DNA from 4 places in the Colwellia sp. Bg11-12 genome. Region 3 is predicted to be linked to each of the others. Evidence: predicted binding sites of a transcription regulator. Region 3 holds the regulator's gene; each other region holds the start of a gene.
The links. Region 3 encodes sigma-54, which starts transcription at its own class of promoters, with help from an activator protein. Its sites were predicted from a motif close to GTTGGCACGNNNNTNGNNT; they were not measured.
Positions count from the first base shown of each region.

Region 1: a site for sigma-54 is predicted at 1,990-2,008, ahead of H4J39_RS14580 (LiaF domain-containing protein). Genes of this name have one in related genera too.
Region 2: a site for sigma-54 is predicted at 1,920-1,938, ahead of flhA (flagellar biosynthesis protein FlhA). Genes of this name have one in related genera too.
Region 4: a site for sigma-54 is predicted at 6,133-6,151, ahead of glnA (glutamate--ammonia ligase). Genes of this name have one in related genera too.

Region 1 is NZ_JACGUZ010000077.1:147,437-155,663, forward strand. It holds gene H4J39_RS14570 (DUF748 domain-containing protein) at 1-906, shown strand, start outside; gene H4J39_RS14575 (hypothetical protein) at 944-1,216, opposite strand; gene H4J39_RS14580 (LiaF domain-containing protein) at 1,308-1,949, opposite strand; gene H4J39_RS14585 (ABC transporter substrate-binding protein) at 2,133-2,915, opposite strand; gene H4J39_RS14590 (DUF2956 domain-containing protein) at 3,069-3,395, shown strand; gene H4J39_RS14595 (bifunctional acetyl-CoA hydrolase/transferase family protein/GNAT family N-acetyltransferase) at 3,636-5,507, shown strand; gene H4J39_RS14600 (histone deacetylase family protein) at 5,504-6,457, shown strand; gene H4J39_RS14605 (DUF808 domain-containing protein) at 6,537-7,487, opposite strand; gene hpf (ribosome hibernation-promoting factor, HPF/YfiA family) at 7,634-7,972, opposite strand; gene H4J39_RS14615 (YajD family HNH nuclease) at 8,097-8,227, opposite strand, start outside.
Region 2 is NZ_JACGUZ010000071.1:550,845-559,071, forward strand. It holds gene fliR (flagellar biosynthetic protein FliR) at 1-718, shown strand, start outside; gene flhB (flagellar biosynthesis protein FlhB) at 718-1,848, shown strand; gene flhA (flagellar biosynthesis protein FlhA) at 1,977-4,079, shown strand; gene flhF (flagellar biosynthesis protein FlhF) at 4,167-5,741, shown strand; gene H4J39_RS11470 (MinD/ParA family protein) at 6,031-6,873, shown strand; gene H4J39_RS11475 (RNA polymerase sigma factor FliA) at 6,949-7,668, shown strand; gene cheY (chemotaxis response regulator CheY) at 7,719-8,102, shown strand; gene H4J39_RS11485 (protein phosphatase CheZ) at 8,147-8,227, shown strand, end outside.
Region 3 is NZ_JACGUZ010000071.1:178,227-186,453, reverse strand. It holds gene kdsC (3-deoxy-manno-octulosonate-8-phosphatase KdsC) at 1-436, shown strand, start outside; gene lptC (LPS export ABC transporter periplasmic protein LptC) at 438-1,004, shown strand; gene lptA (lipopolysaccharide transport periplasmic protein LptA) at 985-1,527, shown strand; gene lptB (LPS export ABC transporter ATP-binding protein) at 1,524-2,255, shown strand; gene H4J39_RS09730 (RNA polymerase factor sigma-54) at 2,329-3,837, shown strand; gene hpf (ribosome hibernation-promoting factor, HPF/YfiA family) at 3,861-4,148, shown strand; gene ptsN (PTS IIA-like nitrogen regulatory protein PtsN) at 4,194-4,649, shown strand; gene rapZ (RNase adapter RapZ) at 4,680-5,534, shown strand; gene H4J39_RS09710 (HPr family phosphocarrier protein) at 5,548-5,823, shown strand; gene mgtE (magnesium transporter) at 5,941-7,299, shown strand; gene pmbA (metalloprotease PmbA) at 7,395-8,227, opposite strand, start outside.
Region 4 is NZ_JACGUZ010000071.1:379-8,605, forward strand. It holds gene epmA (elongation factor P--(R)-beta-lysine ligase) at 9-983, shown strand; gene H4J39_RS08855 (MerC domain-containing protein) at 1,064-1,447, shown strand; gene glnG (nitrogen regulation protein NR(I)) at 1,467-2,873, opposite strand; gene glnL (nitrogen regulation protein NR(II)) at 2,863-3,957, opposite strand; gene H4J39_RS08870 (DUF4124 domain-containing protein) at 4,034-4,555, opposite strand; gene glnA (glutamate--ammonia ligase) at 4,669-6,075, opposite strand; gene typA (translational GTPase TypA) at 6,418-8,227, shown strand, end outside.

The DNA of each region.
Region 1 (8,227 bases), on a different contig from region 3:
GATAATCAAAAACCAAAGCAAGAGAGCCAATTTTCGTTAAAGGGAAGCAGTGATAAGTATGCTAATTTTGATTTGTCAGCAATTGCTAAGCCTTTTAGTCATGAAGACTTTTATCAATTAAAAGGTTTCTTCAAAGAAGTGAGCCTACCGTCATTATCAACCTATATCTCAGGCGCACTTAAACATGAACTTAAGAGCGGCCAGCTTGATGTAGAACTTGATATTACCGTTAATAATGCCAATATTGGCGGCAATACCGTATTACTTTTAAGAGGCGTTGAACTTGGCGCAGCCAACGATCATGAAACGGGCACCATAAAAAGTCAGACATCAGTGCCGTTTAATATAGCATTAGGCATGTTAAAAGACGGCGATGGGAATGTAGAGCTAGATATTCCATTAACAGGCAGCACTGATGATCCATCGTTTGGCATGAGTGGTTTTATCAGCTTAATGGTCAAGCAAGCAACAATGTCAGCGGCTAAAGAATATTTGATGGCAACATTTGTTCCCTATGCCAATGTTGTCAATATTGCTATGTCTGCAGGTGGTTACTTACTCAAAGTACGCTTTAATGACCTTGAATTCCCTGTAAAAGAAACTCAATTAACGGATCACCATAGTGAGTTTCTAACTCAGTTTTCTTCGTTAATGAAAGACAAACTTGATACACAGTTAACATTATGTGCAATTGCAACACCAGAGGATATTAATAAACCTTTAGGTGCTGCAATTACCGACAAAGATGAAATAAAGCAACTCGCTAAATTGTCTGAGCAACGTCTTAATGCTTTTAAAGATTACATGGTTAAAGAACAAGGCATTGCCTCTGCAAGACTTTTACTTTGCTACCCTAAAATAGATTCATCTATCGGTGCGAAGCCAAGGATTACCTTTACTGATTAGGCTTTATCAGTTTCATTTAACAAAAAACGCGAGCATATTACGTGCTCGCGTTTTTTTTATCTATTTTTTGTGCTTTATATTTACAAGTTTGATCATTCTCTCGTTTAACCCATAAAAAGGTTAGATACATTTTTGTCGGTAATGAAAAAATTAACCCAAAAGCCATACAGGCAGCACAGATAATAATACCTTTTACACCCATTTTTTCAGGCAGATCCGCATAAGATAAAAGATAATGGCCAAGTAAGAAAAGAAAAAGGCCAAAAAACATTATCACTTTTAGTAATTTAATCGTTTGCTTATCAGTCACTTTATCCCCTCTACTTTGTTAAGACTAAAAATAACATAAGGAGATTTATAAAAGCTTAACCGAAGTCAACAAAGTGTATAGATAATAAAAGCTAATTAAATATATCTTTTAAACCATCAGCAAAAGCGATAAAACGTTCTTTCAGTGTACGTTTAAGGGTGATATCTAAAGCTCCGAATAACACGACTCCTTCAACGTAAATTGTGGGGGCATCAATATAATCAGTAGATGGCGCTTTATTGTCGACACCACCAAAAACACAAAAAGCTTTTGAAACGACTTTCACATTTTCAGGCACATATATATCAATGCCACCAAACAAACAAAAGACTTTTACAGTAACTTCTCTTTGCGTAAATATGGCTTCACTAAAATCGATATCACAACCACCAAAAATATTTATCGACTTAATTTCTTTAGCGACACGCCATTCGCCACTGCGGCCACTTCCACTAAAAATATTAACAAGTAAATCACTTTCATCAGTTGGAGTAGAAGCATAATTAAAGCGAAAGTCTTCCTTTTTCTTTTCTATATATTCTTGATCGACGGTTAAGTCTAAATCTGCAACAAGTGAAACAAGCTCTTCATTTGATTCAAAAGCCATTGCTTGGTCTAATCGTCTTTCAAAAGCTTCATGTGAAAGCTCACCGTGACTATAATTCATCACTAATTGGTCAACAACCTCTTCTCTTACTTTATCGATAGGTCGGTCTGCAATGTTAACGGCCATCTTATTATTCCTTTAAACAGTTAAAATACGATTGAAAATGAAGCAATAAACAGACCATCAATAATAATAATAAATTACAATAACTTACATATATAGGGTAATAAAAAAACATAAAAGACATTATGATTTAGTACTTTTAACCATTATCCATGTAATTTAACCAACCCATTAAGAAAAAAAGGCTTATTCTTTACAATTATGATCAAATTGTGGCGCTAATTCATCATAGGCTTTCTCAAGTCGACTAATCAAATCTGTTGAGGTATTAAGGCTACTCGCTAAATACAAATTACGCGTTAAATAATTGATAGGAAAAACAGGTTCTATTTTGTCAGCATAAGGTGAGTTTGTTGCTATGAGTGATGCAAAGTATGTTGAAGAGAGAACAATCAGTTCAACACGGTCAAAGGCTAACATTTGAATAAAATTATCGTTATTATAAGAAATAGACAGATTCTTTTCTGGTTCAAAACCTAGCCTTAATAAATACTCCGCTGATGCTTGCCCTTTTTGTGCACCAATAAGGTATTTTTTTGCTTCGGCTACTGAATTCAGTTGAATATCAGGTCTGCTTTTTGACCGATAAAATGAAAATTCTATCGAACATAATGGTGCTACCCACCGAAATAAAGACTCTCTTTCTTGTGTCCTTAACAACGAAAATATAAAGATATTAGGTTGCGTTAACGCTAATTGATAACCTCGTGCCCACGGATATATCTTTACCTGATAATTTATAGACGAGCGATGAAAGAGTAATTTTACTTTATCAACAGACAGTCCCCCAAGCTCACCGATTTCATTAATCACTTGGTAAGGCGGATAAATTTCAGATACCACCTGAATGACAGGTTGTTCTTTTTCTGAAGTTTTCGCTTCATTTTCATTATATGCATAACTATCCATACTAATAAAAACAAGTAAAATAAGTAAAATAAGTAAATTATTTTTAAATAATAATGCCATAAAACGAGACAATCTTCAGTCAAAGTTTAACAACTACCTAGGTTGACATACGCATGATTTATCACTTTAAAAAGTTAAGATAAGCCTTGATCAACCGGTGAGGTTCTTATAAATTCATCCTTATAATATATATATTAGACGATAATAAAATAAATGATGCATAAACAATCGCAAGAACGTCAAGCAGAAGCACAAAAAGTTGCCAAAAGTATACAAAAACCCAAACAAACCAAAGAACAAACCAAGCTTATTGCTCAAGGCATTGAAAAAGGTATTGCCGAATATAAAAAGCAACAAGGGAAGAAATCACGAGAACGAGATAAAGCTAAAAAATCGCTATTAAGAGAAAAGACCAACCAAGAAAAACTCGCTACAAATAATATCGATGCAAGACCACAAACAAGAAAGTCACTCAGCTTACCTTGGTCTCTTTTAACATTAAGTTGGGTCGGTTTTATCCTTTATATTAACCTGACATAAAAGCGGATAAAAAGTAATGATGTTATTAAGTCACTTTTAAATATGACTCAATGTTGTTTCGCCTTTACTTAAATATCGCACTAAATTAACACCCCCTAGTTAGATAATCAGGTTTAAGACTAAGGTATAAGTCCATTTACAAACACGTTACGTTATACTCAGTTGCCTTGATTATAATCAATAAAGTCTTTCGCTGTTACGGCATACTTTATTTATCATTATTAATAAGAGCGACTTACTATGTCATTATTCGACCAAGACAAGAAAAAAGTAAAATGGGATCAGTTTCTAAAGTCCGGTAATCGAATTTTTATTGGCTCTAATGCCGCGGTCCCTAACGCCTTAATCGACGACTTAATTGCTAACAGCGCCAAATTACACGACATTGAAACGGTACATATTTTAACGCTCTCTGATAACAAATGGGCGACGCCTGAACACAAAGATCTATTCAAGGTAAATGCGTTGTTTATTGGTGGAAAAAATATTCGTGAAGCCATTGCTGAAGGCCGAGCTGATTACACTCCCAGCTTTATTTCTGATATTCCCCGCTTATTTCGTGAAAATGTTTTACCACTTGATGCCGCTTTAATCATGGTGAGTCCTCCAGATGAATATGGTTATTGCTCATTGGGTGTTAGTGTCGATATCGTCTCATCGGCAGTGAAATCAGCAACCTATGTTATTGCACAAATCAACTCAAAGATGCCACGCACTAATGGCCATAGCTTTGTTCATGTTAATCAGATACATGCATGGCTAGAAGCCGAGCAAACACTGCCTGTTTTCCCACAACCCACCATTGACCGTGTCGCAGAACAAGTAGGACAATATGTTTCAATGCTCATTGATGACGGCTCAACTTTACAAATAGGCATAGGAAAAATTCCTGAAGCCGTTTTAAGGTATTTGGCGAACCACAAAGATTTAGGTATTCATAGTGAGATGATTTCCGATGGCGTGATTGACTTAATGCTCTCAGGTGTTATTAACAACCGTAAAAAAACCTTCCATAAAGGTAAAGCAGTACTGACCTTTTGTATGGGTACACAACGCTTATATGACTTTGTTGACGGCAACCCTCATGTTGAGTTTTATCCATCAGAACATGTAAATTCTCCCGTAAACATAGCAAAAAATGACAATATGATTTCTATCAATAGCGCCATTGAAGTAGATTTAACCGGACAGGTTGTTTCCGACTCAATTGGCTATCACTTTTACAGTGGCATTGGTGGTCAAGTTGATTTCGTGCGTGGTGCATCATTAAGTAAGGGTGGTAGACCTATTATTGCGCTACCTTCTACAACTAAAGACGGAAAAATTTCTCGCATTGTCGCTCATATTACTGAAGGTGGCGGTGTGGTGACGTCGCGAGGCCATGTTGCTTATGTTGTTACCGAATATGGTATTGCCTCGCTATTAGGTAAAAGTATCCGTGAACGGGCTTTAGAACTCATTCGTATTGCTCACCCTAAGTTTCGCGAACAACTCTTAAAAGATGTCCGTAAAAACTATTGGGTGCCTGAATATCAAGAGAGTTCACCCACTTCCGTACCTGAATTAGGCGAAATAGAACTAAAGAAGTTCACCTTTGGCGAGATTAATTATTATTTGCGACCGTTAGCTCCGGCTGATGAACGCCGCTTGCAAGAATTTTTCTATTCGCATACCAAACAAACATTAATCATGCGTTATAACCACCATGCTACGCAAATGACTCGTGAGAACGCTTGCAAGCTCGTGAGTGTTGACCAACATAAAGACTTAGCTTTGTGTTTTACCCAGCGCACTAATTTAGCTGATGTGATTCATGCGGTTGGGCGCTATTACTATATCGAGAGTCATAATTGTGGTGAAGTTGCTTTTGTTATCAGCGAAGATAAACGAGGCAAAGGAATGGCAAAAACGTTATTAGACGAAATAATAAAAATTGCCACTATACGACAATTAGATAAGCTTATTGCGTGTGTTCGCCGAGATAATGCACCTATGTTAAAGGTATTTGAAAAGGTAGGTTTTATTCGAAAGTATTCTGAAGAAATGGACGAACTTAATTTAGAGTTACAACTAGAACATACGAAAACAGCAGATACAGAGGAAGCACAATGACAGTTGGTGTAATTGGTCATCATAAATGTAATGGTCACAACATGGGAGATTATCACCCAGAAAGTCCAAAAAGAATGGGGGCAATTCAAGATCAACTTATCCGTAGTGGGCTTGAGTGTGTTATTCGACAATACGACGCCACACCTATTGACCGAGATTTAATTTCACTTGCCCATGATAAAAAATATATTCAACATATTTTTGATAATGCTCCAGCCATAGACGACAAAGCAGCCATTTTTCGTATCGATGACGACACAAGTATGAATGCTGACACGTTACCTGCGGCACTTTTATCGGCAGGCGCGGCAATTAATGCCGTTGATTTAGTGATGGATAAAACCTTAAATGCTGCTTTTTGTGCTACCCGCCCACCTGGACATCATGCAGAATATGATAAAGGTATGGGTTTTTGTTTTTTTAATAATATTGCTATTGCCGCCGCCTACGCAAAAGATAAATATCAATTAGAGCGCGTTGCTATCGTTGATTTTGACGTGCATCACGGTAATGGCACAGAAGATATCATTAAACGAGCAACAGCGAATAACAAAGAGGCCGGTTACTTATTCTGTTCAAGCTATCAGTACCCTTTTTATCCCTTTGAAATGCAAGAAAGTGATACGCCACCTATTATTAATACGCCATTACCAGCAACATGCAAAGGGCCTGAGTTTAGAGAAGCGATTAGTAAGCATTGGTTGCCTGCTTTAGAAAAATTTAAACCGCAAATTATTTTCATTTCAGCAGGTTTTGATGCTCACATTGAAGATGAGATGTCGCAAATCAGTCTAACTGAAAGCGATTATCGATGGGTCACCGATGAACTCAAGGTTATTGCTGATAAGCACAGCGAAGGTCGAATCATATCAATGCTTGAGGGAGGCTATGCCTTAAGTGCTTTAGGGAGAAGTGTTGTTGAACATATTAAAGGCTTAATAGGTAATTAAGTAAAGCAATCATGTAGCTGGCCATATGAATATACGCCAGCTACATTGCGTTAAATATTATAGTGAAGATGATAAAAAATTAAGATGTTTTTTTAAGTGACTTCACCAATGTTACCGCGAATAAAACGATCCCTCCAGCCATAACACCTACGATCCCTTCGATTAAAGTAGGTACTGCAACCTCAGCCATAGTCCCTAAAAAATTTGCAATGAATTCAACTAAATGATGCACATTGTTGTGTAACCATGCAAAGCTATGGACTAAAATTCCGCCACCAACAAGGAACATGGCAATGGTACCAACCACGGTTAACGTCTTCATTAACGCTGGAGCAAAAATAAGTAAACTACGCCCTAAAGCACGTTGCATGGTATTAAATCGACCCGACACTGCTTTTCTCAATAAATAAAGTCCTAAATCATCAAGCTTTACAATACCGGCAACAAGACCATAAACGCCAAACGTAATGGCAAGTGCGAGCCCAGAAACTACCGCCACTTGAATGCCAAAAGTTGCTTCTTGCACCGTACCTAAGGCAATAACAACAATTTCGGCTGATAAAATAAAATCTGTGCGAATCGCACCTTTAATTTTTTCCTGCTCAAAAGCGACTAAATCGACACTTTCATCGGCTAGCGCCAATAACTTTTCCTTATGCGCCTCTTTTTGACCTTCTTGTGAACGTTCATTTTGATGAAAATATTTATGAAAAACCTTTTCAAAACCTTCAAAACATAAAAAGAGTCCGCCAATAACTAACAAAAAAGTAATCAAGGGTGGCGCAAAAGCACTAATAGCTAAAGCAGTTAGGACAATAATAAGTTTATTTAACAGCGAGCCTTTAGCTACCGCCCACACAACCGGCAACTCTCGGTCAGCTTTTACACCTGAAACCTGTTCAGCATTAAGTGCTAAATCGTCTCCGAGTACACCGGCAGTTTTCTTTGCTGCTACTTTTGATAATATGGCAACATCGTCAAGTACTGTTGCAATATCGTCGAGTAAGGTTAATAAACTTGATCCCGCCAATAGTTTTCTCCCTGATCACGCTGTTAATTATAAACATCATTATTCCTTGCCATCCATGGCACCATGACATACCGTTCTTCCTGAACATAAAAAAGGCTGCTTATAGCAACCTTTATCATTAACACAGTAAGCAAATGTAATTACATTTATTCCACAAGTAAAAATGCATCTGACTGTTCAACTTGATACTTTTTATGTAACTTTGCAGCTAATACACCTTTACGATGCGCAAGGGCTGCTTGTAACTTTTTTGCGGCACTTGCAATAGCAGCATACAACTCTTTTCCTGATGCTTTTACGGAGATCTCACTACCTTCGTAGTGAGTAGAAACTTCTAATCTTTGTTGATGGGGCTCAACGGTAATAATTGAACTAATGCTCATAAGGCTTGGATAATGCTTGGCAATTTTTTGGAATTTGGCCTCAATTGACTGCTTGATACCTTCAGTAATTTCAACATGGTGACCGGAAATATTTATTTTCATAATGTTACCTTTTACTAAGAGAGAAATTGTCTTCACTTAATATACTCGGGGTAAAACCAAGAAAAAACAATAGTAATTTACTAAAAAAATGAAAAAAATTGTAACCGTATTGAAATATAATAAGTTATTTTTTAAGCATTGATTTTAAGTCAGCAAACGGATTATAAGTTGCGGTATCTTGATTAGTATCCCCCGCAATAACTTCAGTTTTATATTGCGCATGGTCAGTGTATTTTGCGTGCTCATTATCATGAC
Region 2 (8,227 bases), 370 kb from region 3:
TTCTGCGCTTATAATGTCAATGATCGGCTTTGGTTCCAAAATCATACCTGGAAAAGTTAAAGTGTTTCTGTGTATGACATTAACGGTTGCTATTATGCCAGCCATTCCACCAACACAAGTCGATAGTCTTCTTTCTTTTCAAACCACTTTGCTTATTTTTGAACAAATGGTTATTGGTATTGCACTCGGTCTTGTGACCGTAATGGTTCTTAATACTTTTACGCTTGCCGGTCAAATTATTGCGATGCAAACGGGCTTAGGTTTTGCTTCTCTCGTTGATCCTGTTAGTGGTATGAATGTCCCTGCGGTTGGCCAATTTTTCTTAATTTTATCAACCCTTATGTTTTGGGCAATGGATGGGCACTTAGCTTATCTACACTTTATTGTGGCGAGTTTCGACACGTTGCCAATAGGGGAATATAAATTTACTCCAGATAAGTTTAAAGAAGTGGTTGAATGGGGCGAGTGGATGTTTGCTACAGCGTTATCATTAGCGTTAGCCCCTTTAACCGCAATGTTATTAATTAACTTTTCTTTTGGGGTAATGACACGTGCTGCGCCACAATTAAATATTTTTGCAATAGGTTTTCCTGTCACTATGTGTGCAGGATTACTTATTATGTGGTTAACGATGGGCAACTTTTTTACGCACTATGAATTGCAATGGCAACGTGCACTTGATTTTAGTTGTTACCTCATTGATTGTAAGGCGAACTAATGGCTGATGCAGGTAGCGGTGAAAAAACAGAAGAACCTACAGAAAAAAAACTTGCTGACGCCAGAAAAAAAGGTCAAATAGCGCGTTCTAAAGATTTAGGGACTATGTTTGTCTTGGTTGGGAGTGCTGTTGCTATCATGCTGGTTGGTGGAATGTTAACGGAAAGCTTAGCAGGCATCATGAAGCGTTCATTTAGTTTGAGCCGTGCTGAAGTGATGGACTTTCATGCATTGTATAATGTACTTAGAGGCTCAGTAGGAAGTTTAGTCGCACCGATGTTATGGATATTTTCGATCATTATCGTTGCCGCTTTTATTGGTAATACCATGCTAGGGGGGATGAGTTTTTCTACCGAAGCTATGGCGCCAAAAGCCAGTAAGATGTCGCCATTAGCAGGCTTTAAACGTATGTTTGGTATTAAAGCGCTCGTTGAATTAGTTAAATCACTGATGAAATTCTTTGTCGTTTTTATTGTTGCTTATTTATTATTGAGTAGCTTATTCGAAGAAATACTTGGCCTTAGCTTAGAACTTATACCGTTGAGCTTAGAGCATTCGGTAACTTTATTGCAGTGGATGTTTCTAGCACTTGCTTTATCGGTTGGTATTATTGCCGCTATTGATGCGCCTTACCAAACGTGGGACCACAACCGTCAATTAAAAATGACTAAGCAAGAAGTTAAAGATGAAATGAAAAATTCAGAAGGTAGCCCTGAAATAAAAGGACGTATTCGTCGCACTCAGTATGAAATGTCGCAGCGAAGAATGATGCAAGAAGTCCCCGATTCTGATGTGGTTATCACGAATCCAACGCATTATGCTGTAGCCTTGAAATATGATGTCGCTGAAGGTGGAGCACCGATGTTAGTGGCGAAAGGTATCGACGAAATGGCGATGCACATTCGTACCATAGCGAAAGAGAATAATGTCGAAATTATTGTGTCTCCGGCATTAGCCCGCTCTTTATATTATTGTGCGGAAGCCAATCAAGAAATTCCAGAAGAACTTTTTGCTGCGGTCGCCCAAGTATTAGCTTTTATATTTCAACTTAACGAACACAAAAAAGGTAAGGCTAAAAAACCAACACCTATTGCAAAGAATCTGCCTATCCCTGATGATTTCAAATATTAATTAACTTATTTATTAATGGTTTAAATTTTTTTTGTTGGTTTATTATCCAAGCCAACCACTTTTAAGCGAGTGTTGGTCTGCTTATTGCTATTTCATGGTATGCGTCAAAAATATATCATAAGAGTAATATGCAGTTAATTACTTCATTTAACAAATTCAAAAAAAATAAAATAAACTTATTTTCTGGTTTAGGTACGCCACTATTAATTATGGCGGCACTGGGTATGGTTATTTTGCCCATGCCTTCATTTTTACTCGATATACTCTTTTCTTTTAATATTGCCTTATCTTTGGTGGTATTACTGATCACCGTTTATACCTTAAAACCCCTTGAGTTTGGCTCCTTTCCTGCGGTGCTACTGATAGCGACCATTCTACGGTTAGCGCTAAATGTCGCCAGTACTCGAATTGTCTTGCTCGAGGGACATAAAGGCCCTGATGCTGCGGGTAAAGTCATTGAAGCCTTTGGCTCTGTGGTTATTGGCGGAAACTATGCCGTAGGTTTAGTGGTTTTTGTTATCCTGATTATTATTAACTTTGTTGTTGTAACTAAAGGTGCTGGGCGAATTGCTGAAGTAACGGCTCGTTTTACCCTTGACGCTATGCCAGGAAAGCAAATGGCAATAGATGCTGATTTGAATGCGGGTTTTATTACTGCAGACCAAGCAAGAGAACGTCGCATTGAAGTGACCAGTGAAGCTGACTTTTATGGTTCGATGGATGGTGCAAGTAAGTTTGTAAAAGGTGACGCGGTTGCAGGTATATTAATTTTATTGATTAATATTATTGGCGGACTGGTCATTGGTATGGTCCAACATGACTTAAGTTTTGACAGTGCCGTTGAAATATATACGCTGTTAACGATAGGTGATGGTCTGGTTGCTCAGATACCAGGTTTACTTTTATCCGTAGGTACGGCGATTGTTGTTACACGACAAAATACCTCACAAGATATGGGCGAACAGGTCAGTAGTCAATTAGGCCAAGAACGTTCGTTGTATATTGCTGCTGCGGTTATGTTTGTAATGGGTGTTATTCCTGGCATGCCTCACTTTGCTTTTTTATTATTTGCTTTCATGGTAGCAGGAACAGCCTTTTTTAGTGGAAAATATAAAGTAGCAAAAGAAAAAGAGTTAGCTGATAAGTCAGAAGCTGCAGAGGTTGAAACACAGCAACAAGAAGCCGAAGTTAAAGATTTAGGTTGGGATGACGTCAACCATGTTGACATTATTGGTTTGGAAATCGGTTATCGCTTGATACCACTGGTAGATAAATCTCAAGGTGGAGAGTTACTTAATCGAATAAAAGGGGTACGTAAGAAGCTTTCTCAAGAGTTTGGCTTTTTGGTTCCAGCCGTACATATTCGTGATAATCTCGATTTAGACCCTAATGTTTATCAAATATCACTGATGGGTGTCACTATTGGTGAAGCTGAAATTCGCCATGATCATGAGTTAGCGATTAATCCAGGACAAGTTTTTGGAAAATTAGATGGCGTGGCTACTACAGATCCGGCCTTTGGATTAGAAGCGGTATGGATTAAAAACGCACAGCGCGAACATGCGCAATCATTGGGTTACACCGTGGTTGATGCTTCCACCGTCCTTGCGACCCACTTAAGTCAAATACTCACAAACAATGCTTCTCAGCTACTTGGCCATGAAGAAGTACAAAACCTGCTTGATATGCTTGGTAAAAGTTACCCTAAATTAATTGAAGGGTTTATCCCTGATGTTTTAACTCTTGGCACACTGGTTAAAGTCTTGCAAAACTTGATGACTGAAGGTGTTGCGGTTCGCGACATGCGCAGCATTATTCAGACGCTTGTTGAATATGGACCTAAGTCTCAAGACCCCGAAATACTGACTGCTGCGGTACGTATAACCTTGCGGAAATTCATCGTACAAGAGTTGGTAGGTCCGGTTACCGAAGTACCTGTCATAACATTGGCGCCAGAGTTGGAACAGATGTTGCACCAGTCTATGCAAATGGCTGGAGACGATGGCGCAGGCATTGAACCAGGTTTAGCAGAACGGTTACAAAAATCTTTAACCGAGGGTGCTCAACAACAAGAAATGGCGGGAGATACGCCGATATTGTTAACCTCAGGGATTTTACGAGCAGTACTCGCTAAATTTGTTAAATATACTATTCCTGGCTTACGCGTAATTTCTTACCAAGAAATTCCTGATGATAAGCAGATAAAGATAGTAAGCGCCATTGGTCAATAATTACGATATCGGTAATGAACAGCAGAGAATCTTGGCCGTTAAATGAATATGTCATTAACAGCGATTGCAGTTGATAAGGGGTTAGTTTTGAAAATAAAACGTTTTGTAGCAAAAGATATGAGAAGTGCTCTGACACAAATCAAAGAAGAGCTAGGCGCTGACGCTGTGATCATGTCAAATAAACGTGTGCCTGAAGGTGTTGAATTAATGGCTGCGGTTGATAATAACGTTGAAATTAATGCGACCAAGCCAACCGCTGCAGCGACACATACCTCTGAAAATAGATCTACGGCTACAGCGAGTAATAGCTCAGCCCGTGCGATTGACAATGATGTTGTTAACCTTAGTCAAAATAATCCAATGACGAATGCCTCTATTCAAAATAATAGAGGTGGAGAAGAAGGTGTAATCCCCTCCGATAGCCTAGCGGCATTACTCAATCGTCAAGTGCAACAAGCTCCAGCACTTAATGGCCAGGGTATTAATCAAGTTCAGCATGATAAAATTTCACAAGCAGCGGCCAAGTTAACTCAAAATAATACAACCAACCTCGGGCAATCATCAACGCCAGTACCATCAAGTAATATAGAGCAACAATTTAAAAGTTTTACCGATCGCTTAGAGCAAAGTAGTCAAGAGACAGGTAACGAGCAAACAGCAAGTCAATATCAGCAACCTGCTATTGAGGAGCAGTCTCGCACTTCAGAAATGAATTTGCCACCTGCACAAAATGTAAATAACGAAGACTTAGAGAAAATGAAACATGAAATGTCTTCAATTCGTGAATTATTAGAACATCAAATTTCTGGTTTGATGTGGCAGGATATGGCGCAAAAGGATCCTGCTCGCGCTATGTTGGTAAACCGACTAATGTCATTGGGAATGAATGAAGAAGTTTCCGATCAAATTGCCGGTTATATCCCCGCACAAAAGAATGATCAGGATACATGGCAATTAGCTAAAAAGTTTATAAGCCAACAAATAAATACCACAAACAATGACATTATTCATCGTGGTGGTGTTGTTTCTTTAGTTGGGCCCACTGGCGTGGGTAAAACCACAACAGTAGCAAAATTGGCCGCCCGATTTGCACAGATCCATGGTGCAGACCAAGTTGCGATGATTTCAACCGATAACTACCGTATCGCTGGGTTTGAACAATTAGCAACTTATGGGCGCATTATTGGTTGCGAAGTAAAACTTGCTGGTGATGCAAAAACGTTAGATACCCTGTTACAACAATATTCTAAAAAGAAGTTGATACTTATTGATACCGCAGGCATGGGGCAACGTGACATGCGTTTAGCTAAACACTTAACAACGTTAGTTTCAAATGCACGGGTAAGAATTCGTAATTACTTAGTGTTAGCGGCTAATACTCAGCAGCGCGTGATGCAAGAGAATGTAGATCGCTTTAAAAAAGTACCATTGGCTGGCTGTATTTATACTAAACTTGATGAAAGTCTTAGTATAGGTGAAATTATTTCTACCTCTATTCAAAATGGCTTAGCGATAGGTTACCTTACTGATGGACAAAGAGTTCCAGAAGATATTAAAGTTGCAAATGCTGAAAAACTCGTTACGCTAGCAGATAAAATGTCAGCGAAAAATCAAGTTACTAAACCAATAAATTGGCGAACAGCACCTATGGTATCAAGTTGATTATAAACGGGCTTATTTTTAATACCTAAAACGAATAATACTGAGGTATTACAATTGATCAGTAGAATGATTACAGACAACTTTTATGCTAGGTGTTTATCTTTTTTTCCTCATAAAAAAGTTGAGCGCATGCTTAATCAAATGTACATCACTGTAAATATCACTGTATTCCCATAACTTGTTCTAATATGTGAATTTTAATCCTATAAAAATATGCAGGTTATATGATTATAGGGTTATACTAAATTTAATTGATGGATTTTCGTAAGAAAGTAGAGAAATACGATAAATGAATGATCAAGCAAGTGGCTTAAGAAAAATGAAAAGTTCCGAACCAGTAAAAGTCATCGCAGTCTCAGGAGGTAAAGGCGGAGTAGGTAAAACTAACGTCTCACTCAATACCGCTATTGCACTAGGACAATTAGGACAACGCGTTTTAGTTTTAGATGCCGATTTAGGTTTAGCTAACGTTGATGTCATGCTCGGTTTACGAGTAAAGCGCAATTTATCACATGTACTTTCTGGCGAATGTGAATTAGACGATATAATTATTGAAGGTCCCGCTGGCATTAATATCATTCCTGCTACGTCAGGTTCACAATCTATGGTCGATTTAACGCCTGCTGAACATGCTGGTTTAATTCGCGCTTTTAGTGATATGAACACAAAGTTTGATGTACTTATTGTCGATACCGCTGCAGGTATTTCAGATATGGTACTGAGCTTTTGTCGCGCTTCACAAGATGTGATGCTAGTTGTTTGTGATGAACCTACTTCTATAACTGATTGCTACGCTTTAATGAAACTATTAAGTCGTGACCACGGTGTATTCAAATTTAAAGTTGTTGCTAATATGGTGCGAACACCAAAAGAAGGTCAGCAACTGTTTGGCAAGTTATCAAAAGTAACCGATCGATTTTTAGACGTTGCACTCGAATTGGTTGCTGTGATCCCATTTGATGAAAATATAAGAAAATCTGTTAGAAAACAAAAAGCAATTGTTGAAGCTTATCCTCAATCACCCGCGGCCGTTGCGTTTAAATCTTTAGCAGCTAACTTAATTAAATGGCCAATGCCTAAACAAGCATCTGGTCATTTAGAGTTTTTTATTGAGCAGTTGTTAGAAAATTAGTAACAATGAACAAAAAGATAAGAGTGCTTTGTTTAAAGTGCTTAATTTTCACATAATTTTAGCGAGTGAGCGATAGTGGTAAAACCAAATGCTTACAGTATTCAAACTGATAAATCTGCAATAATTGCGCAGCACACAGTTTTAGTGAAACGAATCGCTTATCACCTATTAGCAAGATTGCCTGCTAGCGTGCAGGTTGATGATCTTATCCAATCGGGTATGATTGGCTTGCTTGAAGCTTCAAATAATTTTGATCACAGCAAAGGAGCAAGTTTTGAAACCTTTGCTGGCATTCGTATTCGTGGTGCTATGCTTGACGAAATACGCCGTGGAGACTGGACTCCTCGTTCAGTTCATAAGAATAGTCGCATGGTCAGCGAAGCCATAAAAAAGCTAGAAGCTGACCTAGGAAGAGATGTTACGGATATTGAAGTTGCTGAAAAACTTGATATTTCGTTAAATGACTACCATCATATTCTTAGTGAAGTTAGTACAGGTAAAATAATCGGTATAGAAGATCTTGGTGTTGGTGAGGATTCTTTGTCGAATATGGAAGATGTTAATAATAACGATCCCTATGATAATTTTGAAAAAATAGTTTTTAAAAAATCGCTATCGGCATGCATTTCCACTTTACCCGAACGCGAAGCTCTAGTACTGTCACTATATTACGACGAAGAATTAAATCTACGTGAAATTGGTCAAGTGCTTGATGTAAGTGAGTCACGTGTTAGTCAAATTCATAGCCAAGCAATGCATAGGTTAAAAGGACGTATGCAATCTTGGCAAAGTTAAGTAGAATATAAATATAATTAAATTTTAAAATGTTCTCACCGGAGGGTGCCTTGGATAAAAATATGAAAGTTCTTGTTGTTGATGATTTCTCAACCATGAGACGTATCGTGAAAAACTTGTTGCGCGATTTAGGCTTCACTAACATTTCAGAAGCAGATGATGGTAGCACTGCTTTACCCATGTTAAAAGAAGGCTCTTTTGACTTTGTTGTAACAGATTGGAATATGCCTGGTATGCAAGGAATTGATTTGCTTAAAGCAATTCGTGCAGATGCTAAGTTATCTCATATTCCTGTATTGCTCATTACTGCTGAAGCAAAGAAAGAACAAATTGTTATGGCGGCCCAAGCAGGTGTTAATGGTTATATTGTTAAGCCATTCACAGCAGCAACGCTAAACGCTAAGTTAGATAAAATATTTGAACGTTTAGGTTAATTCTTTAGCTCGTTCATTAATTAATCTATACGAGAGGTTGTTGCATGAGTGTGAATACAAATGTGCATGTTTCTTTGGAAGAAGCAAAACTGTTGGTCGAATATTTAGAAAGTGGTCAACAAGAT
Region 3 (8,227 bases):
AGGTAACCATGGTGAAGAATTAAAAGCTTTTCATACTAAAGATGGTTATGGCGTAAAAGCATTAGGCGCTAGCGGTGTCGATGTTGCTGTGATCACGGGTCGAACTTCAAATATTGTTGCAACACGTATGTCAGCCTTGAATGTTAAATACATAGTACAAGGTGAAGAAAACAAATTACCCGCTTTGAAAAAGATGGCTCAGCAATTAAATTTAGCGCTCGATGAAATTGCCTATATTGGTGATGATATGCCTGATTATGAGTGTATCGACTATGTCGGCTTTGGTATTGCCGTACAAGATGCTCATCCAAGAATTTTATCAATAGCGAATTACACAACCTTTAATCGTGGCGGTTTTGGCGCCGTTAGAGAAATCTGCGACTTAATCATGCTTAGCCAAAACACTTTAGCAAATGCTAGTGGCGCGAGTATATGATATGAATAGACTCTATAGTTTAACGTTAGTATTTTTTATTTTAGCGGGCGCTATTTATGGGGTTATTGAATGGAGAAATGCCTCAATACCGCAGTTACAAGCGATTGACAAAACACTTACGCCTGATTTTATTGCTGAGAATTTACACAGTAATGTCTACAAGAATGAAGGAAGTTTAGCTTATGTTGTTGATGCACAGCGTATGGAACATTATCCTGAGCTAAACATTACCAATTTTGAGTTTCCTCAATACACCCTTCATCCAAAAAATGATGCCCCCACATGGAAAGTATCTGCAAATGAAGGCATATTATATAACAACAACCGAGTGAAGTTAGAGAAGCATGTGCGCTTGGTAGCAACCGATCCAAATAGCTTATTACAAGAAGTTCAAGGAAAATACTTTGAACTTGATTTAAAAACTAACATCATAAGTTCAGAACAAGAAATTAAAATTATTGGTAAAGGATTTACCATCGATGGTAAAGGTTTAATTGTCGACTTAAACACCAGCCAAATGACACTAACTAAACATGTGAAATCCATTTATGAAATTGTTAAAAAATAGCCTATTGTGCTTATTGTTTTCAAGCACCCTTTTTTCATCAGCTTTCGCTGAAAAATTTGATATCAAACAAAAAATTGAAATAAACGCTTCAAGACAAGCCGTTGATCTTAAAAATAAAATATTTAGCTATATCGATAACGTTGTGATCACTCAAGGCACATTGACCATACGTGCTGACTTGGTTCAAGTGCTAACTCAATCGGGTAGCGAAGAAAAAACTTATATTGCAAAAGGAAAGCCAGCAACGTTTGAACAAACACTAGCCGATGGTACCCCGCTTAGTTTACAAGCAGATGAAATAAGATATGAGCCCGGTAATAATCTAGTGATCATTTCAGGTAATGCTTTATTGCAACAAGAAGGCAGTGAAGTCAGTGGTAATAGAATTACTTACAATATTGATACTCAATATGTTAATGCTGAAAGTAAAACGAACGAGCGTACAAAAACAATTTTTCAGCCTAAAGAAAAAGTACAAGCGAAAAAAACTGACACAAAGACTCTGGAAAAAGGTAACTTATGAGTACGAGCACGCTAATGGCGAAAGGGCTTGCCAAGGCTTATAAAGGCAGAAAAGTTGTTAAGAATGTCAGTATGCAAGTCTCGGCAGGACAAATAGTGGGTTTACTCGGCCCTAATGGTGCAGGAAAAACCACCTCTTTTTATATGATTGTTGGTTTGGTTGAAAGCGATAGTGGCGATATTATTCTTAATGATGAAAACCTTACGTTAGCGCCTATGCATGAACGCGCGAGAAAAGGGATCGGGTACTTGCCACAAGAAGCCTCTATCTTTCGAAAACTCAGTGTTTACGATAATATTATGGCCATTTTGCAAACACGAAAAGAATTATCTGATGCAGAACGTGAAGAAAAGCTAGAACATTTAGTTGAAGAATTTAACATAGGTCATATTAAAGATAATTTAGGTATGAGCTTATCAGGTGGTGAACGTCGCCGAGTGGAAATTGCTCGAGCTTTAGCGGCAGAGCCTAAGTTTATTTTATTAGATGAGCCTTTTGCGGGTGTTGACCCAATTTCAGTAGGTGATATCAAAAAAATTATTCTACACTTAAAAGAACGTGGTATTGGTGTCTTGATCACCGACCATAATGTAAGAGAAACCCTCGATGTATGTGAACATGCTTATATCGTTAGCCATGGTGAACTTATTGCAGAAGGTAATGCAGATCAAATTCTTGCAAATCAACATGTAAGAGATGTATACCTTGGTGAACAATTCACGCTATAGTAGCTAATAAGTTAATAATATCTTCGTATGTCGAAAATATTCAATTAAAAATAATAGGAAGTTAATGACCTAAATGCGCCCTACTCTACAACTCCGCATAGGACAACAATTAACCATGACGCCTCAATTGCAGCAAGCAATCAAATTGCTGCAACTGTCAACGTTAGAGCTTCAGCAAGAAATTCAAGAGGCCTTAGAAAATAATCCATTATTAGAAATGGATGAATCATCAAACAATGCTGAAGATAAAAGTACTGACAACCTTGAAGAAGCTCACACAGCTGGTACAGGTGATGTTAAAGAGAAAGCCGTTTCTGATGGCAGCGAAGACTCCACACCCACCATCGATGAAATCACCACCACTGAAGCAATGGATAAAAATGATATCCCTGAAGAATTAAACATGGATACTACCTGGGATGACAACTACACCGCAGGTGCGGCGAGTTCTAGTTCAGGACCCGCTTCAGAAGATTATACTTACCAAGGCGAAACTCAAGATTCCATTCAAGATCACTTACGCTGGCAAATGGAATTAAGCCCTTTCACCGAAACCGATCGTGCTATAGCTACCGCAATCATCGATGCCGTTGACGATGCTGGCTACTTAACCGTTTCCAGTGAAGATATTCTAGAAAGTGTTGCCATTGAAGGTGTTGAACTTGATGAAATAGAGGTGGTACTAAAACGTATTAACCTCTTTGACCCTGTTGGCGTTGCTGCACGTTCTATTTCAGAATGTTTAATTATTCAACTTAACCAATTTGACCCCGCTACGCCGTGGTTAGAAGAAAGTAAGTTGGTTTTACGTGACCATATCAATCTGCTGGGTAGCCGAGACTATCGTACGTTAATGCGTAAAACTCGACTCAAAGAAGAACAACTTCGCGAAGTCGTCCGCCTTATTCAATCACTTGATCCTAGACCTGGCGACAGTGTTATCAAAAGTGATGATCAATACGTTATTCCTGATGTTTCTGTTGAAAAGAAAAATGGTCGTTGGGTTGTTGAACTAAATCCTGATACAGCACCAAAGCTGTCTGTAAATCAGCAATATGCTTCGATGTCTCGCTCGATGAAGTCAACGGCAGACACACAGTTTATTCGCTCAAATTTACAAGAAGCTAAATGGTTTATTAAAAGTTTAGAAAGTCGTAACGATACCTTATTGAAAGTATCGAACTGTATTGTTCAACGACAAATTGGTTTTTTCGAACATGGTAATGAAGCCATGCGTCCTATGGTTTTAAATGATATTGCCGAAGCTGTCGATATGCATGAATCAACCATTTCTCGGGTAACGACACAAAAGTATATGCATACGCCACGGGGAATTTTTGAACTGAAATTTTTCTTTTCAAGTCATGTAGGGACAGAAAGTGGTGGCGAATGTTCATCAACCGCTATTCGTGCATTAATCAAAAAATTTGTCGCGGCTGAAATACCCGCAAAACCATTAAGTGATAGTAAAATGGCTGATTTATTAGCCACTCAAGGAATAAATGTTGCTCGGCGTACCATTGCAAAATATCGCGAGTCACTTTCTATTCCTCCTTCTAACCAACGAAAAAGTTTACTTTAACGAAAAGATGAGGAATTAAGCTTATGCAAATTAACCTTTCTGGTCACCATGTTGAAATTACCGAAGCTTTACGAGAAAATGTCAATGTAAAAATGGCAAAGTTGACCCGACATTTTGACCATATCAATAATGTTCATGTTGTTCTCACCGTTGAAAAATCAAACCAAATTGCAGAAGCGACGGTTCATGTTAGTGGCACTGATTTACATGCCAAAGCTGAAAACCAAGATATGTACGCCTCTATTGATAGTCTTGTTGTTAAACTTGATCGGCAAATATTAAAATACAAAGGCAAAACGAATCAGCATTAATGCTGTTTTTCACCTTTTCTCTAATCAAAAAATGTAAGTAGTGTAATGAAGTTGCAAGATATCCTAACCCTTGACTGCACACTCTGTGCCGTTAAGGGCACTAGCAAAAAAAAACTCCTTGAAATAATTAGCGCCACTGCGGCAAAAAAAATTGATAACCTTGATACGCATCAGCTATTTGAAAGTTTAATGGCGCGTGAAAAAGTAGGTTCTACTGGCATAGGTAATGGTATAGCTATTCCGCATGGGCGTTTGTCAAATACCTCACAAGTCATTGCCGTTTTACTGACCAGTGAACAAGCGGTGGCATTTGACTCTATAGATAATCGCGGGGTGGATATTATTATTGCGCTGTTTGTGCCCGAAGAGAACTGCCAACAACATTTAGAAACGCTACAAAGTATTGCACAAGTATTTAGTACCAAACAAATCGCAAAACAAGTAAGAAAGTGTCAAAATTCGCAAGAGCTTTTTAATTTAATAAAGCAAGCTGCACGTTAATAAATACAATAAAAAGTCAGGAAAATTTAAATGAAACTCATGATAGTCAGTGGTCGCTCAGGGTCAGGTAAAAGTGTTGCATTACGTGTGCTCGAAGATTTAGGCTACTATTGCGTAGATAATATTCCTGTTAACTTGTTGCCTGCATTAGCCCATACCGTCATCAATGATTATGACAAAGTAGCGGTTAGTCTAGATGTCCGTAATTTGCCCAATGACCCTAATGACGTTTCAGAAATATTAGATTATCTGCCTAAAACAGTAAAACTCGATATACTTTATTTAGACGCCGATGACTCTGATCTTATTCGCCGTTTTAGTGAAACGCGTCGTTTACATCCGTTAATAAAACAAAATATTCCACTCGATCAAGCGATTTCTTTAGAGAAAAAACTGCTTGAACCTATTTCTACACGTGCGGGGTTGTATATAAATACCAGCCAGTTATCACCTCATCAGTTATCTGACTTGGTGCGTGAGCGAATTTTGGGTAAAACGTCTGCATCAATGGTTGTCGTATTTGAATCTTTTGGCTTTAAGCATGGTGTACCTCAAGATGCAGACTATGTATTTGATGCCCGCTTTCTCCCCAACCCTTTTTGGGAAAAAGATTTAAAAGGTTTTACTGGCTTAGACCAACCTGTTCGAGACTTCCTTGCTAGCCAACCGATAGTCACCAAATTTATCTGGCAAATTAACAGCTTTATGATGACGTGGTTGCCCCACTTAGAAAGAAATAACCGTAGCTATATTACTATCGCTATTGGTTGTACGGGTGGAAAACACCGTTCGGTTTATATTGCGGAACTATTAGCGAACAATCTACGTAAAGAGCGCGAAGATGTTCAATCTCATCATCGCGATATTAAAATACAAAGTACCTAAGAATAATCATCGCATGCCAAAATATAATAAATCATTAACCATTAGCAATAAGTTGGGCTTACATGCACGTGCTGCCACTAAACTCGCCCAGTTAAGTCAAAAGCTTAATGCTAATGTAACGGTTTGCTTAGACGGCAAAGAAGCTGATGCCAGTAGTATTATGGGCTTAATGTTACTGGCGGGTGGTTATGGAAAAACCGTTGAAATAATCACCCAAGGAGAAGATGCTCAGCAAGCCCTCTTTGATGTTTGTCAGTTATTTTCTGATAAGTTTGATGAAGATGAATAAGAAAAATACTGAATAAAAAATAAAGTTAAGTTATCATTCATTACAACACCTTAGCCAGCATACCCTGACTAAGATGATAAATATAATTTTCGTATTACTGCGGCACAGGAAAACTTTATGCCGGAAATTTCAGAGCAACAACAAAATCATCAACGCCTGCAACAAGTCAATAAAGCACTTGGTAGCGGTATGTTTGTGCACGTTCGAAAATTACTACAGAATATGCCAGCTTATGATATTGCTTTAATATTAGAGTCATCTCACCCTAAAAGTCGTGCCGTTTTATGGCAACTCATTGACGTAGATAACCACGGTGAAGTCCTTGAAGAACTCAACGAAGAAGTTCGCAAAGGTATTTTAAAAACCATTCGCCCTGAAAAATTAGCAGAAGTTGCTGAAGGGATGGATGTCGATGATTTAGCTGAGGTTTTACGTACTTTACCTGATAGTGTTTATCAAGAAGTATTAAGTGCTATGGACTCGCAAGACCGAGGTCGTGTAGAAGCCGCTTTATCATTCGAGGAAGATACCGCAGGCGGTATCATGAATACCGATACCATAACAATTCGCCCTGATGTGACTGTTGATGTGGTATTACGTTATTTACGTTTACGCGGTGACTTACCAGAAGCTACCGATTCGTTTTATGTGGTTGATGATAACAATCATTTTATTGGCGCCGTTTCTTTAGCCGCGATAATTACCGCTAAACCTGAAATTATAATTTCAACGTTAATTAATAAAGATATTGAAGCCATTCAAGCCCACTTATCTGATAGTGACGTTGCACAGATTTTTGAAAAATTTGATTGGTTTTCTGCGCCTGTCATTGATGATAAAGGCCGATTACTTGGACGTATCACTATTGATGATGTTATTGATATTATTCGTGAAGATGCTGAGCACTCTATGATGAGTATGGCCGGTTTAGATGATGAAGCTGATACCTTTGCTCCAGTATTAAAAAGTACCCAACAACGCTCTATTTGGCTGGGAGTTAACCTTATAACCGCGTTATTAGCGGTTGCTGTATCAAGTATGTTCGAAGGTGTTTTAAGCCAACTGGCGATTTTAGCCATTTTAAATTCTTTAGTACCCAGCATGGGCGGTGTTGCTGGTAACCAAACATTAACACTGGTTATTCGCGCAATTGCCTTAGGTCATGTTGGAGACTCGAATGCCAGAATATTACTGCAAAAAGAACTGGCTGTTGGTTTTCTTAATGGCATTATTTGGGCAGTATTAATTGCCGGTGTCGTGGCTATTTGGCAACAAAATTTAATGCTTGGTGGTGTAATAGCTTTTGCGATGTTGATGAATTTAACCGCTGCGGGAGTTGCGGGAGTTGCCATTCCTCTGTTTTTAAAACGGATGAACATTGACCCAGCATTAGCTGGCAGTGTGATATTGACAACTATTACTGATGTCGTGGGGATATTTGCTTTCTTAGGAACAGCAACGTTATTACTGACTTAACACTTACCTAAATATTGATGTATTGAGATCTTGCACTTCCTCAAGATCTCATCAATGCTTAGTTTTTATCTTATATTTAAGATGACAATTACTACTTAATTTCCAGCAACCTGCATCTCTTCAATGAGCAATGAACCCGTTAAAATACTGCCTCGTAAATCGACATCACTTCCAACAGCGACTAGGCCTTTAAAAATATCAGATAAATTACCCGCAATGGTAACTTCTGATACCGGGTAAGCAATTTCTCCGTTCTCAACCCAGAAACCGGCAGCGCCTCGTGAGTAGTCTCCATTAACCACATTAACGCCTTGTCCCATTAATTCAGTGACCAAAAATCCGGTACCGAGCTTTTTCAACATAGCATCAAAGTCACCACCATTGGCAGAGCCTTTGGCATTAATTTGCCAATTATGAATACCGCCGGCATGGCCAGTAGATTTAAGTCCTAATTTACGTGCTGAATAACTGGTTAATAGATAGGTTTCTAAACAACCATCAACAATAATTTCACGGTCAACAGTTTTAATTCCTTCACTGTCGAAGGCACTACTCGCTAGCCCTTTTAAAATATGAGGGCGTTCGCTGATATTTAAAAAGTCAGGAAAAACTTGTTTACCAATTGAGTCCATTAGAAATGATGATTTACGGTATAAATTACCACCGCTTATCGCCGCAATAAAATGTCCAAAGATTGAATTGGCAATATCGGCACGAAACATTACCGGCACTTTTCCTGTGGATAGTTTCTGCGCATTTAATCTCGATAGCGCTTCTTTTGATGCTTGCACACCAATATCAATACCATTGTCCATTAAATCAAAATCACGATTAACGGTATAAGCGTAATCGCGCTGCATATCATCGCCCTCAGAGGCGATCATTACACAACTTAAACTATGGCGAGAGCTTGGATAACCAACAATTT
Region 4 (8,227 bases), 180 kb from region 3:
TTTTATCTATGTGGCAAACTAATATGGACTGGGAAGTTGCAAAGCAAAGGGGAGCCATTCTTAGCCAGATAAGAGCCTTCTTTGAACATAAAAATGTTATTGAAGTTGAGACTCCATCTCTGTCTGTTGGTACGGTAACAGACCCTTTTCTCGAAGCATTTAATACTAAATATAACTATTCAAAGAATACCGATATAAAAAAATATCAACTGCTGTATTTACAAACTTCGCCAGAATTTCATATGAAGCGTTTACTTGCTTCAGGCTTCGGTTCTATTTATCAAATTTGTAAAGCTTTTAGACATGAAGATTCTGGTCGTTATCACAACCCAGAATTCACCATACTAGAATGGTACCGTTTAGGTTTTGATCAACACGACTTAATTAAAGAAGTAGACGAATTACTGACTACCATCTTAAAATGTTCACAATCTGAAAAAATATCTTATCAAGAATTATTTATAAAATTTGTGAGTGTGGACCCATTAACTGCAAGTTTTACTGAGTTATATAATGTCATTAAGTTATATAATAAAGCTGAAGATTGGTTATACAATTCCAATGATTGCGACTTATTATTGCAATTTATTTTTTCAGAAATAATTGAAGTAAATATTGGTAAAAATAGCCCATGCTTCGTCTATAACTTCCCAATAGCACAAGCTTCATTAGCCAAGCAGTGCACCGAAGATGTGCGAGTTGCACAGCGATTTGAATGTTACTTTAAGGGCATTGAGTTAGCGAATGGCTTTAATGAATTAACAGATGCGAATACGCAAGTTGAAAGGTTTGAACAGGATAATCAAAAACGTCAACGCCTAGGGCTTACGATTAAAGAGATAGATAAAAACTTTGTTGATGCACTGCAACTTGGTTTACCTCAATGTGCAGGTGTTGCGCTGGGTATTGATCGTTTAATGATGATAGCCTTAGATAAAAGCGCTATTGATCAAATAATTTCATTTCCAATCGACCACGCTTAAAAAGTTTTGTGATACTATATCAATTGTGATATTATCCGCTTTTAAGTCTACTCACTATTTGAATCTAAGGGAAGTATACAGTGCTTGATCGAATTGGAATAACCGCAACTTCGCTTTGTGCGCTTCATTGTATTCTATTGCCCATTTTGCTACCCGCACTCCCTTTATTAGGATTAAGCTTTTTAGCTGACCACGCATGGGAACATGTTTTTCTAATGATGACAGCTGTACTAGGTACTGTAGCGTTATTTTCGGGCTTTAAAAAGTACCATAGAAAAATATATCCTTTTTACTTATTATTCTTAGGCGTAGGTATTTATTGGATAAAACATGACTTTTCTGAAGATATCCAACCTTATTTTATTGTGTTGGGCGCTAGTCTTATTGTTGCCGCTCATTTAATTAACTTGAAATTATGTAACAGTTGTAAACGTTGTATAAATGAATCATGTGAAAGTACCTAACGATACTTTCACCTATATTTTACATATTAAGTTCTTTTAATTTCCTTGTTAACGTATTTCTTCCCCATCCTAATTTTTTAGCGGCTTCTTGCTTCCTTCCTTGAGTAAAATGGAGTGCTCGCTCTAACAATATTTTCTCAAATTCTGGTAGCGCACTCTCTATAATATTACTGTTACCTTTTACTAATTCTTCGTCAACCCATTTTTGTAGAGCAACCGGCCAAGATGAAACTTCTGTGGTCGTGTTGGATAATGTTGTTTTTTCTGTGAGCTCGCTTGGAAGATCATCTAACAAAATTTCCTTACCACTCGCCATGACCGTCAAGTAACGGCAAATATTCTCAAGTTGACGAACATTTCCAGGCCACGCGCATTGCTGTAAATAGTTAAGCGTCGATTTTTGTAATGTCTTTTGTTCGACTTCTAATTCTTTTGCAGCTAAATGTAAAAAATGATTAATCAGTTGTTCAATATCTTCCTTTCGTTCACGCAAACTGGGTAATTGTATTCTTATAACATTTAAACGGTGAAACAAATCTTCACGGAAATCTCCGTTACTTACTTGAACTTCAAGATTTTGGTGCGTTGCTGCAATTATTCGTACATCAACTTGGATAGGTGAGTGACCACCGACGCGATAAAATTGGCCATCAGCCAAAACACGTAATAAGCGGGTTTGAATATCTAATGGCATATCGCCTATTTCATCTAAAAATAATGTGCCTTTATGTGCTTGTTCAAAACGACCTTGACGAACCGCATTTGCGCCAGTAAATGCGCCTTTTTCGTGCCCAAACAGTTCAGATTCAATTAAGTCTTTTGGTATTGCAGCCATATTCAAGGGAATAAATGGAGCATCTGAACGCGGACTATGAATATGAAGAGCATGAGCAACTAATTCTTTCCCTGTGCCTGACTCGCCATTAATTAGCACACTTATACTCGAACGTGATAACCGTCCAATTGCTCGAAATACCTCTTGCATAGCGGGTGCTGCCCCAATTATGCCCACAGGATCAGGTACGGCTACTGAGTGCTTACGTTTAGCTGTTTGCTCTCGAGCATATGTTAATGCTCGTCTTGTAAGTGAAATGGCTTCGTCAGTGTCGAATGGTTTTGGTAAATATTCAAAAGCTCCCCCTTGATAGGCATTTACAGCACTGTCTAGATCTGAATGAGCTGTCATTATTATTACCGGGAGATTGGGGAATTGTTCACTAATACGACTTAGTAGCGTCATACCGTCGATATTAGGCATTCGTATATCAGAAATAATAACTTCAGGTTGCTGATGTTCAAGTGCAATAAGTAAATCTTCTGGTTTCTCAAAAGAAGCGACTGAAATACTCGCTCCCGATAAAGCTTTTTCTAATACCCAGCGAATAGAGCTGTCATCATCTACTATCCAAACTTGCTCAACATTCATTATTATTCTCTTCTTGTAAAGGTAGTAAAATTAGGAACTCGGTATGGCCTGGTCGGCTATAACAGGAAAGCTTTCCTTTATGTTGCTGCACTAATGTTTGTGAAATAGATAAACCTAATCCGGTACCATTATCTCGCGCAGAAACCATAGGGTAAAACAAAGTGTCTTGAATTTTTTTTGGAATACCTGGGCCATTATCAATAATGCTAATTTGAACACATAGCTTTATCCGTCTGCCATTAATGGTCTTATTACTTGCAGCTCTTGTTTTTAATGTTATGTTGCAATGTTCATCAATAATTTGAACGGCATTATTAACAATATTTAAAACAGCCTGCTGTAATTTATCTTGGTCAAAACTAATCTCAGGAATTGAAGGGTCATAATCCCGAATAATTTTAATCTTTTTAGGATTATTAAAATTAATTAACTTATAGACCTTTTCCAAAACAATATGAATATTTTGCTCTGCCATCTGAGGTAATTGATTGGGTCCTAATAGCTTATCCACTAAATTAGTTAAGCGGTCAGCTTGTTCAATAATTATCTCAGTATATTCTTGTTGTTCTTTCGTTAGTTCTTTACTTAATAACTGTGCTGCACCGCGAAGACCACCCAATGGATTCTTAATTTCATGAGCAAGTCCTCGTATCAAGTCTCTAGAAGACTCCCACTGTTGGTGTTGAAAGGCTTCTATGCTCATTTTTTTTTGTTGGTCAATTTGTTTGAATTCTAAAATGATATGAGGCTGTTTACTAAATTCAACAGAAGAGGCTGTAATTTCTACGGTAATACGGCTGTGATCAAAAAACTCAATAGTGACATCACTATCACTGAACTCTTGTCCAGAAGTGAGAAGCTGCTCTAAACGCTCTTTTTTAATCGGAGAATTATAGAAGACCGTGGTAATTGGTAAGTTGTATAACTTGTTGAAGCTCTTAATTAATAGGGCTTCAGCTGCAGGATTAACATATTGGATCGTTAACTTACTGTCCAACACAACAAGTGCTGTTACCATTTGGTTTGGCAGTTTTTGTTGGTAATGAAGTTTTAATTGTTGATCTCTAGTGCTGATACTGGACATACAAACCTTTTGCACTCATTTAGTGCGAAAAAATATCAATGCAATTATATTTGGTGCAAGTTGCACTAAATGCTAATCAATTAGCGTTATTAACTGATGCTCTATGCATATAAAACGTTATAGATTTTGATGATGCAATTACCTTGCCTTTTTCATTAATTAATTGCATTTTTATGATATGTTCACCACGGTCGATATTTCGCAGTACAAACATAGAGTGAGGCTGAGGGGGTCCATAAGGACTGCTGTCCAAATGTAATTGAATATTCAAGCCTTGTTTAAATATAGGTTTAATAGTTCCCGCTACATATACTGAGCCAGTATTGTCCCTAATAGTTGCCTTTTGTTTAGGTTGCTCTATTTCAACTTGGTAGTCATTTTTTATAACTTTTGGCGTTAAATCAAGCATTGAGGTATCAACAGAATAGCTTATATTCGGTTCGCTAATTTCAACTTCTTCAGCGCCAGGTTTAGGGCTGTCAGAAAAAACTAAAACGCCATCGTCACTTCTCCAAACATAAATTTTTGTTGAAGCTGCAAAGACATGACTACTGAGTAATGTGATGATTAAGATTAATAACAACAATGAATAGCGCAAAAATTTAGCTCAATTTAAAATGCCTATCTTAAACTTATATAACTAATGGCCTTTTTGCCACAAAAAAGCTCACCGAAGTGAGCTTTTTTTATTATTTAATGACTTAATGTAGGTTAAACACTGTAATACAATTCAAACTCTAATGGATGAGTTGTCATGTTTACACGTTGTGATTCACCACGTTTAATAGCAATGTAAGCATCAATCATGTCTTTATCCATAACACCACCCGCCGTTAAGAACTCATAATCGGCTTCTAAACTTTGCAATGCATCTTCAAGTGATGTTGCTACTTGTGGGATAGCTGCTGCCTCTTCTGCAGGTAAATCGTATAAATCTTTATCCATTGCATCACCAGGATGAATTTTGTTTTTAATACCATCAAGGCCAGCCATTAATAATGCAGTGAAAGCTAAATAAGGGTTTGCTGCTGGGTCAGGGAAGCGAGCTTCAATACGCATTGCTTTTGGTGATGGGACAATTGGAATACGAATCGATGCAGAACGGTTACGTGCTGAATATGCAAGCATTACCGGCGCTTCAAAGTGTGGCACTAAACGTTTGTAAGAGTTAGTTGCAGGGTTAGTAAAAGCATTCAATGCTTTAGCATGCTTGATAATGCCGCCAATATAATAAAGCGCCATCTCAGATAAACCACCGTATTTATCGCCTGCGAATAAGTTTACACCGTCTTTCGCAAGAGATTGATGAACGTGCATACCTGAACCGTTATCACCTACTAAAGGCTTTGGCATAAAAGTCGCTGTTTTACCATAAGCATGTGCAACGTTATGTACTACATATTTGTAAATTTGAACTTCATCAGCTTTTTTTACTAAAGTATTGAAACGACAAGCAATTTCGTTTTGACCAGCCGTTGCTACTTCATGGTGATGTGCTTCGACAACTAAGCCCATTTCTTCCATAACTAAACACATGGCTGAACGTATATCTTGTGAAGAATCTACAGGAGATGTTGGAAAATAACCGCCTTTAACGCCTGGGCGATGACCCATATTGCCTTCTTCGTATTCAGTACCTGAATTCCAAGCTGCTTCTTTATCATCAATTTTATAGAAAGAGCCACTCATATCAGTGCTAAAACGCACATCATCAAATAAGAAGAACTCTGGCTCAGGACCAATTAATACCGTATCAGCAATACCAGTACTACGTAAGTACTCTTCAGCGCGTTTAGCGACTGAACGAGGGTCACGACTGTAACCTTGCATTGTACTTGGCTCTAATATGTCACAACGAATATTTAATGTTACTGCATCTGTAAAAGGGTCTAGAACCGCTGATTCAGCGTCAGGCATCATCACCATGTCAGATTCATTAATACCCTTCCATCCTTCAATAGAAGAACCATCAAACATTTTGCCGTCTTCGAAGAAATCTTCATTTACTTGGTGGTGAGGAATTGAAACGTGTTGCTCTTTACCTTTTGAATCAGTAAAACGTAGGTCAACAAATTTTACGTCGTTGTCTTTGATTAAATCTAATACTGCTTGTGACATGTAAAGTCTCCAGTGTCTTTAAAATAAAATACGTTTGCATATTGCATGAATGGCATAAAGCGAAATTCATGCCAACAGAAAAAGCCTTTGTATATAAGGTGTTAAGTTATCTAACTACAACACTATGCACCATTAGCGTGCACTGACTGCTTCAATGTGGTGCGCTTGCTGGCTTTTGGTGCTTATGAGTATAACAGGGCGTAACAATTAGTGTATGGAGATTTTAATAAGCATTGAAATATTTGTTGCTGTCTTTGTTGAATTCATTACTGTATAATTCGCGCCCAATTATAGCCCTATATTCTTTTGATGAAAAAGTCTTGCAAGAAGTGAGTAAAACCCGTGTTAGATAAATTACGTAATGTTGCCATCATAGCCCACGTTGATCATGGTAAAACAACTTTGGTTGATAAATTATTAGAACAATCAGGTACCCTTGATGCCCGCGGCGGTCTTGAAGAGCGTACGATGGATTCGAATGATATCGAAAAAGAACGTGGTATCACAATCTTAGCTAAAAATACGGCTATTAACTGGAACGGTTACCGTGTAAACATCGTAGATACTCCTGGCCATGCTGATTTTGGTGGTGAAGTAGAGCGTGTTATGTCAATGGTAGATTCGGTTTTACTTATTGTTGATGCACAAGAAGGCCCTATGCCACAAACGCGTTTCGTAACGAAAAAAGCGTTTGCTCAAGGTTTAAAGCCAATTCTTGTTATCAATAAAGTTGATAAGCCTGGCTCTCGCCCTGATTGGGTTATGGACCAAGTTTTTGAATTGTTTGACAACCTTGGCGCTACTGATGAACAGCTTGACTTTAAAGTTGTTTACGCTTCAGCAATCAATGGTTGGGCTTCGCTTGAAGAAGGCGTAACCGGCACAGATATGACTCCTTTATTTGACACTATCCTTAAAGAAGTGCCTGCACCAACAGCGGATCCAGATGGTCCATTTCAAATGCAAATATCTCAACTTGATTACAGCTCTTATTTGGGTGTAATTGGTGTTGGACGTATTACTCGTGGTTCTGTTAAACCAAATCAACAAGTGACGATTAAATTAGCAACTGGCAAGGTTCATAACGCTAAAGTTGGTAAAGTATTCGGTTACTTAGGTTTAGAGCGTCTTGATATTGCTGAAGGTTTTGCTGGTGATATTATTGCAATTACTGGTTTAGGCGAGTTAAAAATATCAGATACGGTTTGTTGTCCAACAGAAGTTGAAGGCTTACCAGCGTTATCTGTTGATGAACCTACTATCAATATGACTTTCCAAGTAAACACTTCACCATTTTGTGGTAAAGAAGGTAAGTTTGTTACTTCACGTAACATCAAAGACCGTTTAGACAAAGAATTAATTCACAACGTTGCTTTACGTGTTGAGCAACTTCCTGATGCTGATAAATTTAAAGTTTCAGGTCGTGGTGAGCTTCACTTAGGCATTTTGATTGAAAACATGCGCCGTGAAGGTTTTGAGTTAGCGGTATCACGTCCTGAAGTTATTATTCGTGAAATTGACGGCCAAATACAAGAACCTTACGAAAACGTAACCATTGATGTTGAAGAACAACATCAAGGACCTATCATGGAAAGAATGGGTGTTCGTAAAGCTGAATTAACTGATATGGCACCTGATGGAACAGGTCGTATTCGTATGGACTTCATCATGCCAAGTCGTGGTTTGATCGGTTTCCAAACTGAATTCATGACATTAACGTCAGGTTCTGGCTTAATCTACCATACATTTTTTGAATACGGACCTCATAAAGGTGGCGATATTGGCCAGCGTAAAAATGGTGTAATGATCGGCAATGCAACAGGTAAAGCATTAACGAATGCAATATTCAACTTGCAATCACGTGGTCGTATGTTAATCGGACACGGTGTTGATATTTATGAAGGTCAAGTTATTGGTATTCATAGCCGTGACAATGATTTAACCGTAAATGCTCTTAAAGGTAAGCAGTTAACTAACGTTCGTTCATCAGGTACTGATGAAGCACAAACGTTAACACCACCTATCGTTATGTCACTTGAACAAGCACTTGAGTTTATTGATAACGATGAGCTAGTGGAAGTAACACCACTAAGCATTCGTATTCGTAAAAAGCTTTTAAAAGAGAATGAACGTAAGCGTGATACTCGTCCTA